DNA from 3 places in the Streptomyces sp. NPDC047079 genome. Region 1 is predicted to be linked to each of the others. Evidence: riboswitches for the same ligand, from Rfam matches in the RefSeq annotation. Region 1 holds a riboswitch; each other region holds the start of a gene.
The links. Region 1 has a riboswitch for thiamine pyrophosphate ahead of thiC (phosphomethylpyrimidine synthase ThiC). Riboswitches for the same ligand answer to the same signal wherever they lie in the genome.
Positions count from the first base shown of each region.

Region 2: it holds a riboswitch for thiamine pyrophosphate, as region 1 does, so the genes downstream of both, ABZ823_RS20280 (cytosine permease) here and thiC (phosphomethylpyrimidine synthase ThiC) in region 1, are expected to answer to the same signal.
Region 3: it holds a riboswitch for thiamine pyrophosphate, as region 1 does, so the genes downstream of both, thiO (glycine oxidase ThiO) here and thiC (phosphomethylpyrimidine synthase ThiC) in region 1, are expected to answer to the same signal.

Region 1 is NZ_JBEYUZ010000003.1:110,083-113,884, reverse strand. Features, by position in the region: gene ABZ823_RS05345 (helix-turn-helix domain-containing protein) at 1-714, shown strand, start outside; gene ABZ823_RS05340 (SsgA family sporulation/cell division regulator) at 815-1,252, shown strand; partial or broken gene ABZ823_RS05335 (YibE/F family protein) at 1,453-1,680, opposite strand; TPP riboswitch at 1,741-1,896, shown strand; gene thiC (phosphomethylpyrimidine synthase ThiC) at 1,889-3,691, shown strand.
Region 2 is NZ_JBEYUZ010000015.1:40,416-44,217, reverse strand. Features, by position in the region: gene ABZ823_RS20305 (thiolase family protein) at 1-32, opposite strand, end outside; gene ABZ823_RS20300 (WhiB family transcriptional regulator) at 179-460, shown strand; gene ABZ823_RS20295 (DNA starvation/stationary phase protection protein) at 457-939, shown strand; gene ABZ823_RS20290 (DUF3140 domain-containing protein) at 991-1,329, shown strand; gene ABZ823_RS20285 (endonuclease) at 1,337-1,993, shown strand; TPP riboswitch at 2,108-2,201, shown strand; gene ABZ823_RS20280 (cytosine permease) at 2,193-3,659, shown strand; gene thiD (bifunctional hydroxymethylpyrimidine kinase/phosphomethylpyrimidine kinase) at 3,656-3,802, shown strand, end outside.
Region 3 is NZ_JBEYUZ010000006.1:202,800-206,601, reverse strand. Features, by position in the region: gene ABZ823_RS11830 (Rv2175c family DNA-binding protein) at 1-214, opposite strand, end outside; gene ABZ823_RS11825 (FAD-dependent oxidoreductase) at 402-1,628, opposite strand; TPP riboswitch at 1,850-1,961, shown strand; gene thiO (glycine oxidase ThiO) at 1,960-3,126, shown strand; gene thiS (sulfur carrier protein ThiS) at 3,123-3,323, shown strand; gene ABZ823_RS11810 (thiazole synthase) at 3,328-3,802, shown strand, end outside.

The sequences.
Region 1 (3,802 bases):
ATGCGGCTGCTGGAGGCCGTCGCCGAGCATGCGTACGGGGCTCCCGCCAAGCAGTTGGCGCGTGAGGTCGGTCTGGCGCTTCCCACGGCGTACCACCTCTTGCGCACCCTGACTCATGAGGGTTATCTGCGGCGGGAGAAGGGCCTGTTCTTCCTCGGGGAGGCCGCCGAGCGGTTGGGCGCCACCGCGGCCCAGCAGAAACGTCGCAGCATGGTGAACGACGCGCTCGCACAATGGCGTGATTCGATCGGTGTCCCGGTCTACTACGCGGTCTACCGCGAGGGTGAGATCGAGGTCCTCGGTGTTGCCGCCGGCCCGGACGGTCCGGCGGTCGGAGAGTGGGCCGACTTCCGGGAGACCGGGCACGCGCACGCGCTCGGTCAGTGCCTGCTGTCACAGCTCGACGAAGAGGCCCGGCACGACCATCTCGATCGCTATCCGGTGCACCCCCTCACTCCGTACACGGTGCGTGACAACCGCAGCCTGGAGCGCCGTCTGGAGCGCCTGGGGCCGATGGAGGCCGTCGTCGAGTGCCAGGAGTACGCGCTCGGGGCGGCCTGCGCCGCGATCCCCCTCACCGCGGGTACGACGGCCGCGGCGGTGGCCATCTCCCTGCCGTCCCACCAGGCCGACCGGTTGCTGCCGGCGGCCCGTCAGCTGCAGGCGGAGACCGGCAGACTGCTAGGGACACTCGCCTTCTCTATCAGCATCTGAAAACTCACTCCTTGTGATCTGCCATACACGTTCAGCAAACTTCCTGCAGGTGTCAGGGTGATCATTCCTGGCCAGTCGACGGCTACTGACGGGGTAGACGATGCGCAAGTCGGTGCAGGCAGAGGTCATGATGAGCTTTCTCGTGTCCGAGGAGCTCTCCTTCCGCATTCCGGTGGAGCTGTGTTACGAGACCTGTGATCCCTATGCGGTGCGTCTGACCTTCCATCTGCCCGGCGACGCACCCGTGACCTGGGCTTTCGGTCGTGAGCTGCTGGTGGACGGGGTGGGTCGGCCGTGCGGCGACGGCGATGTGCACATCGCGCCCGCCGAGCCGGACACCTTCGGTGATGTGCTGATCCGGCTCCAGGTGGGCGGCGACCGCGCGCTGTTCCGGTCGGGTGCGGTGCCCCTGGTGGCGTTTCTCGACCGCACCGACAAGCTGGTGCCGCTCGGGCAGGAGGGATCTCTCGCCGACTTCGACGCGCATCTGGACGAGGCGCTGGACCGGATCCTGGCGGAGGAGCAGAGCGCGGGCTGAGACCGCGCGCGGCGCCGTAACGGTTCCTCGGGCCGTAACGGTTCCTCGCGCCGTAAACCGTCCCTTCAAGGCGGTACGGGCGCGCGGATATGCCGTAACGGTTCTGCGGGGGCGTCTTTCGGCCTGGGCCTCTTTCGGTCCCGGTGTGGGAAGTCTCTGCGCTTGCGGCGGCGCCCTCGACCCCTGCGGGCGGGGGCCGACTGCCGTGACTGGTCCGGCTGGACGATCTCCGTGAACGTACCGCCCTTGTCCTTGCCGGTGTCGATGTGGACCGGCGCCTTCTTGCAGGTGCCGGTCGGCTTCTGTGGGGCCGACGGGTCCCTGGCGATGGAGGTGCAGCCGGGCGTGGTCCCAGCCGAGGCGTTCACGGATGCGCAGTCCACCGCCACGACCGTGGTCACCGTGGCCGGTTGGGTCTCCCGGTCGAAGCAAGGAACGCGTGAGGCCCACTGTTCAGCTTGCCCAACAAGACGCTAGCGTGAAGGCACCTTTGCACACGCGGGAGCTCGGAGCACCGGGCTGAGAGGGCGCTGACTCCGCAGACGCGATGTTTCACGTGGAACATCGGCGGGCGGGAACTGCTGCGTCGACCGCTGAACCTGTTACCGGGTAATGCCGGCGTAGGGAGTAGGTCTCATGACCATCAAGGACGTACGCACGCCTGCCTCCGTCCAGGGTGACGAGCCCCAGGAGGCCGGGAAGTCCATCGGCTGGCACAAGGCGTACATCGAGGGCTCTCGCCCCGACCTGCGGGTGCCGGTCCGTCAGGTGCACCTCACCAACGGGCGGTCGGTCACCCTGTACGACACCTCCGGTCCGTACACCGATCCAGTCGCCGAGACGGACGTCCGCAGGGGCCTTGCGCCGCTGCGGGAGAACTGGATCACCGCTCGCGGCGACACCGAGGAGTACGCGGGCCGTCCCGTCCGTCCCGAGGACGATGGGATCAAGCACACCTCGCCGCGTGGCGGCCTGCGCAACCTCGACGCGGTGTTTCCGGGACGCCCGCGCCAGCCGCGCCGTGGCCGCGACGGCAACGCGGTGACGCAGCTCGCGTACGCGCGCCGCGGGGAGATCACGCCGGAGATGGAGTTCGTGGCTCTCCGGGAGAACGTCTCTCCCGAGATCGTCCGCGAGGAGATCGCGGCGGGTCGCGCGGTGCTGCCGGTGAACGTCAACCACCCGGAGATCGAGCCGATGATCATCGGCAAGCGCTTCCTGGTCAAGGTCAACGCCAACATCGGCAACTCCGCGGTGACCTCCTCGATCGAGGAGGAGGTCGAGAAGATGACCTGGGCGACCCGCTGGGGTGCCGACACGGTCATGGACCTGTCCACCGGCCGCAATATCCACACCACCCGTGAATGGGTACTGCGCAACTCCCCTGTGCCGATCGGCACGGTGCCGCTCTACCAGGCGCTCGAGAAGGTCGACGGCAGGGCCGAGGAGCTGACCTGGGAGATCTACAAGGACACGGTCATCGAACAGGCCGAACAGGGCGTGGACTACATGACGGTCCATGCGGGGGTGCGCCTGGCGTATGTACCGCTGACGGCGAACCGCAAGACCGGCATCGTCTCCCGCGGCGGCTCGATCATGGCCGCGTGGTGCCTCGCACACCACAAGGAGTCGTTCCTCTACGAGAACTTCGAGGAGCTCTGCGAGATTCTCGCGGCCTACGACGTCACCTACTCGCTGGGCGACGGCCTGCGGCCCGGTTCGATCGCGGACGCCAACGACGAGGCGCAGTTCGCGGAACTGCGCACGCTCGGGGAACTCGGCCGTATCGCCAGGCGTTTCCACGTACAGACCATGATCGAGGGCCCGGGACACGTCCCGATGCACAAGATCAAGGAGAACATCGACCTGCAACAGGAGATCTGCGATGAAGCGCCGTTCTATACGCTGGGTCCGCTGACCACGGACATCGCGCCGGCGTACGACCACATCACCTCCGGTATCGGCGCCGCGATGATCGCCTGGTGGGGCACGGCCATGCTCTGCTATGTCACCCCCAAGGAGCACCTGGGCCTGCCCAACCGTGATGACGTCAAGACCGGCGTCATCACCTACAAGATCGCCGCCCACGCGGCCGATCTGGCCAAGGGGCACGCGGGTGCGCAGGAGTGGGACGACGCGCTGTCCGACGCGCGTTTCGAGTTCCGCTGGGAGGACCAGTTCAACCTGGCCCTCGACCCCGACACGGCCCGTGACTTCCACGACGAGACCCTCCCCGCCGAGCCTGCCAAGACCGCCCACTTCTGCTCGATGTGCGGTCCGAAGTTCTGCTCCATGAAGATCAGCCAGAGCATCACCGAGCGGTTCGGCGGTGAGGCGGCCGAGGGCGCGACGCAGCACGAGATCGCCGAGGGGATGCTCCAGAAGTCGAAGGAGTTCGCGGCGAGCGGGAACCGGGTGTATCTGCCGATCGCGGAGTGATCCGCCGTCGCGCAGTGCCGGTCCAGGGCGCGCGCTGAAGTCCCGGCCCGCGCTCCTTCGGAAGGGCGGGCCGGCTTCGGTGGATGTCGCGGTTCGGGACCGGCTCCGGGC
Region 2 (3,802 bases), on a different contig from region 1:
CGGCGGGCTGCCGCGAAGTGGACGGTACGCACCACGGGACTCCTGATCGGCCTCAACCATTAATTAGCACCGCTAGTTTTGAACTATAGACCGCGGACGGCCCACCGGGAAGCTCCCGCCCCGCTCCCGGACTTCCCCACCGGGTTTTACCGCATGCGTCCCGGGCACCCGGGCGGCCATGGAGTGGTTGCGGCACGCGGCATGCGAGGGCGAGGACCCCGACCTGTTCTTCCCGGTGGGATCGACGGGGCCCGCGGCGGAGGAGACCGCCGCCGCCAAACGCGTCTGCCGCCGCTGCCCGGTGATCGGCGAGTGCCTTGACTGGGCGCTGCGCAGCGGGCAGACGGCGGGCGTGTGGGGTGGCACCGGTGAGAGAGAGCGTGCCGAGCTGCTCCGGACCTCGAAGGACCGACAGACACACCGACAGACACACCGACCGACAAGGAGTAGCGCGCGATGACCGTGGTGCGCAGCACCCTGCCCGAGCCCGCACGTCGAATCACGGGGGACGCCCTGCAAGAGACCCTGGTGGATCTGCTCGGGCTGTCACTCGTCGGCAAGCAGGCCCACTGGAACATCGTCGGACCGAGGTTCCGGTCGATCCACCTCCAGCTGGACGAAGTGGTGGCCACAGCACGCTCGTACGCCGACACGGTGGCCGAGCGTGCCGCCGCGCTCGGCGTCGCGCCGGACGGGCGGCCGGAGACCATCGCGTCCACCTTCGGGCTGCCGGGTACGAAGGAGGGCTGGCTGCGCGACACGGACGTCGTGCGGCTGATGGTGGAGTCGCTGGAGGCGGCGATCGGAAGGCTGCGCGCTCGGATCGACGCCACGGAGAAGGCCGATCCGGTCACCCAGGACCTGCTGATCGGACTCACCGCGGAGCTGGAGAAGCAGCGCTGGATGTTCGAGGCCGAGAACTGGCCGCGGGAGGACTGAATCCCCAAGGGCAGGGCCTGCCGGGCCACCGAGGGCGAAAAGGAGTACGCGATGACCGACGCCCTGGAGATGGACGCGCTGTGGGACGAGTTCCACAGCGTGGTCAACATGACCTCCCAGGAACTCGCGGCCTGGCTGCGGGTCCGGGACGCCGACGAGGACACCGAGCCGCTGCCCGAGCAGGCGGGTCCGCCGACCGGGCGGCACGTCCTCGCGATACTGCAGAAGCGGCGCATGGATCTGACCGACGACGACATCCGGGTGATGCGTCAGGTCGTGGAGACCGTGACCGCCCAGCAGGACCTCTACAACGAGCCGGAGGCCGAGGACGACGACCGGCGCCACCGGTTGATGTCGATCGGCCACGACCCGCTCAAAGCGGGGAAGTGAGGCCGCCGTGTCCCGCAGCGAGAGGGCGGACCGTGTCGTCGGGGAACTCGTCCACGAGCACGGTCGCACCTACGCGGAGGAGGCGGGCATCCCGCTCAAGGACGCCCCGCAGCCGCTGTACCGGCTGCTGCTGATGGCCCTGCTGCTCAGTGCCCGCATCCGCACCTCGATCGCCCTCGAAACGGTGCGGGCGCTTCAGGAGGCGGGTCTGCGGGATCCGCGGCGCATGGCCGGGGCCGACTGGCAGGAGCGCGTGGACGCGCTGGGGCGGGGCGGCTACCGGCGCTACGACGAGCGCACGGCGACCCAGCTCGGCGACGGCGCCGAGCTGCTGATGGAGCGTTGGGGAGGCGATCTGCGGCGGCTGCGGAAGGAGGCGCACGGAGACGTTCCGACGCTGCGCGGGTTGCTTCAGGAGATACCGGGGATCGGGCCGGCCGGTGCCGACATCTTCCTGCGGGAGGTGCAGCGGGTGTGGCCGGAGGTGGCCCCTTACCTGGACGCCAAGGCCCTGTCCGGAGCGGAGCGGCTCGGGCTGCCCAAGGACCCGGGGAAGCTGGTGAGGCTCGCCGGGGACAGCGAACCTGCGGTGCTGTCCGCCGCGTTGGTGCGGGCGGCCCTGGACAAGAAGGTGGCGCAGGGAGTCCTGGAGCACGCGGCGTAGGGCCGCCGGGCGCTGAGCGCTGACACCGCGCGGCCACAGGAGCAGGGCTGCTGCCGGATCCGGCAGCAGCCCTTCCGTATGGCACATCCCAGGGCTCGGGTTAGTCTTGCCGCCGTACCGGACACGGGGTGCCCCGCCGAGGGCTGAGATCACACCCGTCGAACCTGAACCAGTTCGTACTGGCGGAGGGATGTCTTCCATGCCTTGGGCGCATGTTTCCGGCGGGCTGTCCGCCGACAGCCGGCAAGCCGTCTTCGACGGACGGATGCCCACCGCTCCCGGCGATCTCCGCATCGAGGGGCACGGCATCGAGCCGGTCCCCGAGGAGCATCGCTACGGAGGCGCGGGCCGCCTGTTCACGGTCTGGTTCGCGCCCAATCTGACCATGACCGGCGTGTTCACCGGCACCATCGGCATCGCGCTCGGCCTCGACTTCACCACCGCGCTCGCCGCGGTCGTCCTCGGCACGGTGCTCGGGGCGGTGCCGACCGCGTATCTGAGCACCTGGGGCAGCCGCACGGGCGCCGGTCAGCTCCCGCTCGCCCGACTCGCGTTCGGGCGCGCGGTGGCACTGCCCGGGGTGCTTCAGTGGCTGTCGTCGGTCGCCTGGGACGCGCTGATCGGGCTGTTCGGCGGGGACGCGCTGGCCCGGCTGTGCGGCTGGCCGTTCTGGCTCGGTGTCCTTGTCGTGATGCTCGCGCAGGGAGCCCTGGGGGTCCTCGGCTACGAGGCGATCCACCGTCTCCAGATCGTCATGACCTTCGTCCTCGCGGCCGCCTTCGCGCTGATCACCCTGCGCATGTCCGGCAGCGTGCATCCGGCCGCGACGGGCAGCGCGCACGGCGCCGACCGCGCGGGCGCGTTCGTGCTGACCAGCACCATCGCGCTCAGCCTGGCCCTGTCGTGGGCCCCGTACGCCAGTGACTTCAGCCGCTATCTGCCGCGTGCCACCTCCCGCTCCCGGATGTTCTGGTGCACGCTGCTCGGGCTCGTGGTGTCCTTCGTGGCCGTGCAGGTCCTCGGGCTGTGGGGCGCCTCCGCGCTCACCGATCAGACGGCGGCGGGGGTCGAGGCGCTGCTGGGCGGGGGCACGGCGGGTGCCTTCGGGCTGCTGGCCGTGGCGCTGGCGGCACTGTGCAGCAACGCGATGAACGACTACAGCGGCTCCCTGGCGCTCCAGACCGTGGGCGTGCGCGTGCCGCGTCCGGTGGCGGCCGCGCTTGCCGTGGTGCTCGGCTTCCCGCTGGTGCTGTGGATGCACGCGGCCGACACCACGGCCCGTTTCCAGAACGTCCTGCTGTTCGTGAGCTACTGGATCCCCGGGTTCGTGGCGATCGTGGTCGTCGACTGGCTGGCCCGGCGCGGCACCCATATCGATCTCACCGCCGAGACGGCCCGGCCGCGGCCGGCGTGGCCCCCACTGCTGGCGTTCGTCGTCGCCTTCGCGGCCGCGGTGCCGTTCATGGACACCGGCCTGTACGTGGGCCCGGTCGCCCGCGCGCTGCACGGCGCCGACGTCTCGTACTACGTGGCGTTCACGGTGGCACTCGCGGTGTACGCGCCGCTGCGTGCCCGAGAAGCCGGAAGGAACCGGAAGACCGAAGTGCCGCAAGGGACCGGACGGGCCCAAGGGAGCGGAGAGACCCGAGAGGAGGGTCGCGCATGACCGCGCCGCCCCGTGTGCTGACCATCGCCGGATCCGACTCCGGCGGTGGTGCGGGCATCCAGGCCGACCTGAAGACCATGCTGGCGCTCGGCGCCCACGGGATGAGCGTGGTCACCGCGGTCACGGCGCAGAACTCCGTCGGG
Region 3 (3,802 bases), on a different contig from region 1:
GGGTGCCGGACAGGCCCTTGACCACCTTGTCCCCGTCGATGAAGGCGGCGGGAACGTGCAGTGCGCGGTTCTCGCCACGGCGTACGGCGATCAGCTGGCCCTCCTTGACCAGCTGCCGCACGCGGGTCACCTCGACGCCGAGTGCTTCGGCGATGTCGGGGACGGTGAGCCAGGCGGGGACGAGAGCATCGATCTTTGCGTCAATCTCGGTCACGGGATCAAGCGTGCCATCCCGGACTGACAGTCGGAAGCGGGGCGCCTCCGGCGGAGTGCCCGGTTGCCTCCGGCGGTGGACACGCAGGGCCCCGGCCTGCCCGCGAACGGAGCACGCCAAGGGGCCGGACGGAGCATGCCGAGGGCCGGACGGAGCATGCCAAGGGGCGGCACGGACGGCCCGGCCCTCAGGCCGTCGCCTCCTTCAGCGGGCGTGACGGATCCGCCAGCAGGTCGGGGTCCATCGGGGTGCCCGACTCGATCAGGCGACGGCCCTGCGCCAGGTCCCGGGGGCGGCCCACCGCCAGCAGGCCCACCAGACGGCCCGAGCGCAGCCAGCACACCGCCCAGGCGGGGCTCTCCGGGTCCCCGCGCCACACCGTCGTGTCGGCGGACGCGTGGTGGCCCACGTACTGGACGAACCGGCCGAACTGCTCCGACCAGAAGTACGGCACGGGGTCGTACGCCATCGGCGTCTCCCCGATGATGTTCGCGGCGACCGTGCGCGGGCCCTGGAGGGCGTTGTCCCAGTGGTGGACCAGCAGGCGCTGCTCGTACCGCCCCGAAGGGAAGGACGCGCAGTCCCCGACCGCGTACACGTCCGGCAACGACGTGCGCAGATGCTCGTCGGCCAGCACCTCCCCGTGCACGCCCAGCTCGATGCCCGAGCCGGCGAGCCACGCGGTGGCCGGGCGCGCTCCGATGCCCACGACCACCGCGCCCGCGGGCACCCGGGACCCGTCGTCGAGCACCACGGCCCCCGGCTCGACGCGGTCCACACGCGCGTGCGTGCGCAGTTCGGCCCCGCTGTCCGCGTACCAGGCCGCCATCGGTGCGGCCACCTCGGCGGGCAGCGCTCCCGCCAGCGGCCGGTCCGCGGCCTCCACCACGGTCACCGCGCAGCCCGCCTCGCGCGCCGCGGTGGCGAACTCGGCACCGATCCATCCCGCGCCCACGACCACGATGTCGTGCTGCTGGGCGAGGACCGGCCGCAGCCGCTCGGCATCGTCCAGCGTGCGCAGCAGATGCACCCCGGGGACGCCCTCCGCGCCCGGCAGCTGGATGGGTTCGGCGCCGGTCGCGAGGACGAGCACGTCGTAGGGGACGGGGCCCTCGGCGGTGTCCAGCTCGTGGTCGCCTGGGCGCAGGCCGACCACCTCGCGGCCCAGCCGCAGCTCGATGCCCAGGGCCTCGAAGTCGACGTCGAATGCGGAGCCCTCGGCCTTGCCGAGCAGTACGGCCTTGGACAGCGGCGGCCTGTCGTAGGGCTGGTGCGGCTCCGCCCCGATCAGCGTCACCGTGCCGGTGAAGCCCTGCTCACGCAGGGCGACCGCGGTCTGCACCCCGGCCATGCCCGCTCCCACGACGACGACGCGCCGTGCCGAACCGCCCCGTGCCTGCGTCTGCTCGCTCACCTGATCACCATAGTCAACTGACAATGTGTCAGTCAGGGGGCATGCTGAGTGACCTGCTGCACAGCACCCGTCCCGCTGCCTGGCACGACCCCGTCCGACCGCGCGTGTACCGGGAACCGGGGGGCGGTCCCTCTTCGCCTACCCGCCGCACGGTCGCACAACCTCGCCCCCATGAGGCTCCCTTACCGGCGCGGACGGGCACGGACTAGGGTGGCCCCCGTACAAGCACTCGCGGGAGCCCGGACGCACCGGGCTGAGAGGGAGGCTGGCGGCCTCCGACCGTACGAACCTGATCCGGGTCATACCGGCGAAGGGAGGGGGCTGGACGCCCATGTCGCCCATACGTACCTCAGACGTCCTCGTCGTCGGGGGCGGGATCATCGGACTGGTCACGGCCTGGCGCGCCGCGCAGCGCGGACTCGCCACCACCGTGGTGGATCCCTCCCCAGGCGGGGGAGCCGCCCAGGTGGCCGCCGGGATGCTCGCCGCCGTCACCGAACTGCACTACGGCGAGCAGACGCTGCTCGCGCTCAACCTGGAGTCCGCCCGCCGCTACCCGGACTTCGCCGCCGAGCTGACCGAGGCCACCGGCCGGGACCTCGGCTACCGCCGGTGCGGCACGCTCGCCGTCGCACTGGACACCGACGACCGCGCCAACCTGCGCGACCTGCACGCCCTGCAACAGCGCTCCGGCCTGGCGTCGGAGTGGCTGAGCGGGCGCGAGTGCCGGCGCCTGGAACCGATGCTCGCGCCGGGTGTGCGCGGCGGGCTCAAGGTCGACGGCGATCACCAGATCGACCCACGGCGGCTCGTCGCGGCGCTGGTCACGGCCTGCGAACGGGCCGGAGTCGTCTTCCACCGGGAGTGGGCCGAGCGGCTGACGGTGCTGAGGGAGCGGGCCGCCGGCATCAGGACCGCCGACGGCACCGACCTCGCCGCGGGGCAGATCGTGCTCGCCGCGGGGAGTCTCAGCGGGCGGCTCGCGGGGGTCCCGGACCAGGTCCTGCCCCCCGTGCGCCCGGTGAAGGGGCAGGTGCTGCGGCTGACCGTGCCGAAGCGGTACGCACCGTTCCTGAGCCGCACCGTGCGCGCCGTCGTCCGCGGCGGCCACCTCTACCTGGTGCCGCGCGAGAACGGCGAGCTGGTGGTGGGCGCGACCAGCGAGGAGCTCGGCTGGGACACGACGGTCACCGCGGGCGGGGTCTACGAGCTGCTGCGCGACGCGCACGAACTGGTCCCCGGGATCACCGAGCTGCCGCTGACCGAGACCCGGGCCGGACTGCGCCCGGGCTCCCCGGACAACGCGCCACTGCTCGGCCCGACGGAACTGGACGGCCTGCTGCTGGCCACGGGGCACTACCGCAACGGCGTCCTGCTCACCCCGGTCACCGGTGACGTCATGGCCCGTGTCCTGGCCACGGGCGAGCTGCCCGCCGAGGCCCGCCCCTTCACCCCCCGGCGGTTCGCCGCCGCCGCGCTCACGGAGCAGCCCGCATGAACATCTCGGTCAACGGGGAGTCCCGCCAGTTCGCTCCCGGCTCCGCGCTCGACGCCGTCGTACGGGCCCTCACCGCGGCCCCCTCCGGCGTGGCCGCCGCTCTCAACGAAACCGTCGTCCCGCGCGCGCAGTGGCCGTCGACGCCCCTGTCCGAGGGGGATCGCGTCGAGGTCCTCACCGCAGTCCAAGGAGGCTGATCCCATGGCCGACGATCCCTTCGTCCTCGGTGGTACGACGTTCTCGTCCCGGTTGATCATGGGGACCGGCGGTGCGCCGAGCCTCGATGTGATGGAGCGCGCGCTGGTGGCGTCCGGCACGCAGCTGACGACGGTCGCGATGCGGCGCGTCGACGCCTCGGTGCACGGCTCGGTGCTGTCCGTGCTCGACCGGCTCGGGATCCGGGTGCTGCCCAACACGGCGGGCTGCTTCACCGCGGGCGAGGCGGTCCTCACCGCCCGTCTCGCCCGCGAGGCGCTGGGCACGGATCTGGTGAAGCTGGAGGTCATCGCCGACGAGCGGACCCTGCTGCCCGACCCGATCGAGCTGCTGGACGCGGCCGAGACGCTGGTCGACGACGGTTTCACGGTGCTGCCGTACACGAACGACGACCCCGTCCTCGCCCGGAAGCTCGAGGACGTCGGCTGCGCCGCGATCATGCCGCTGGGCTCGCCGATCG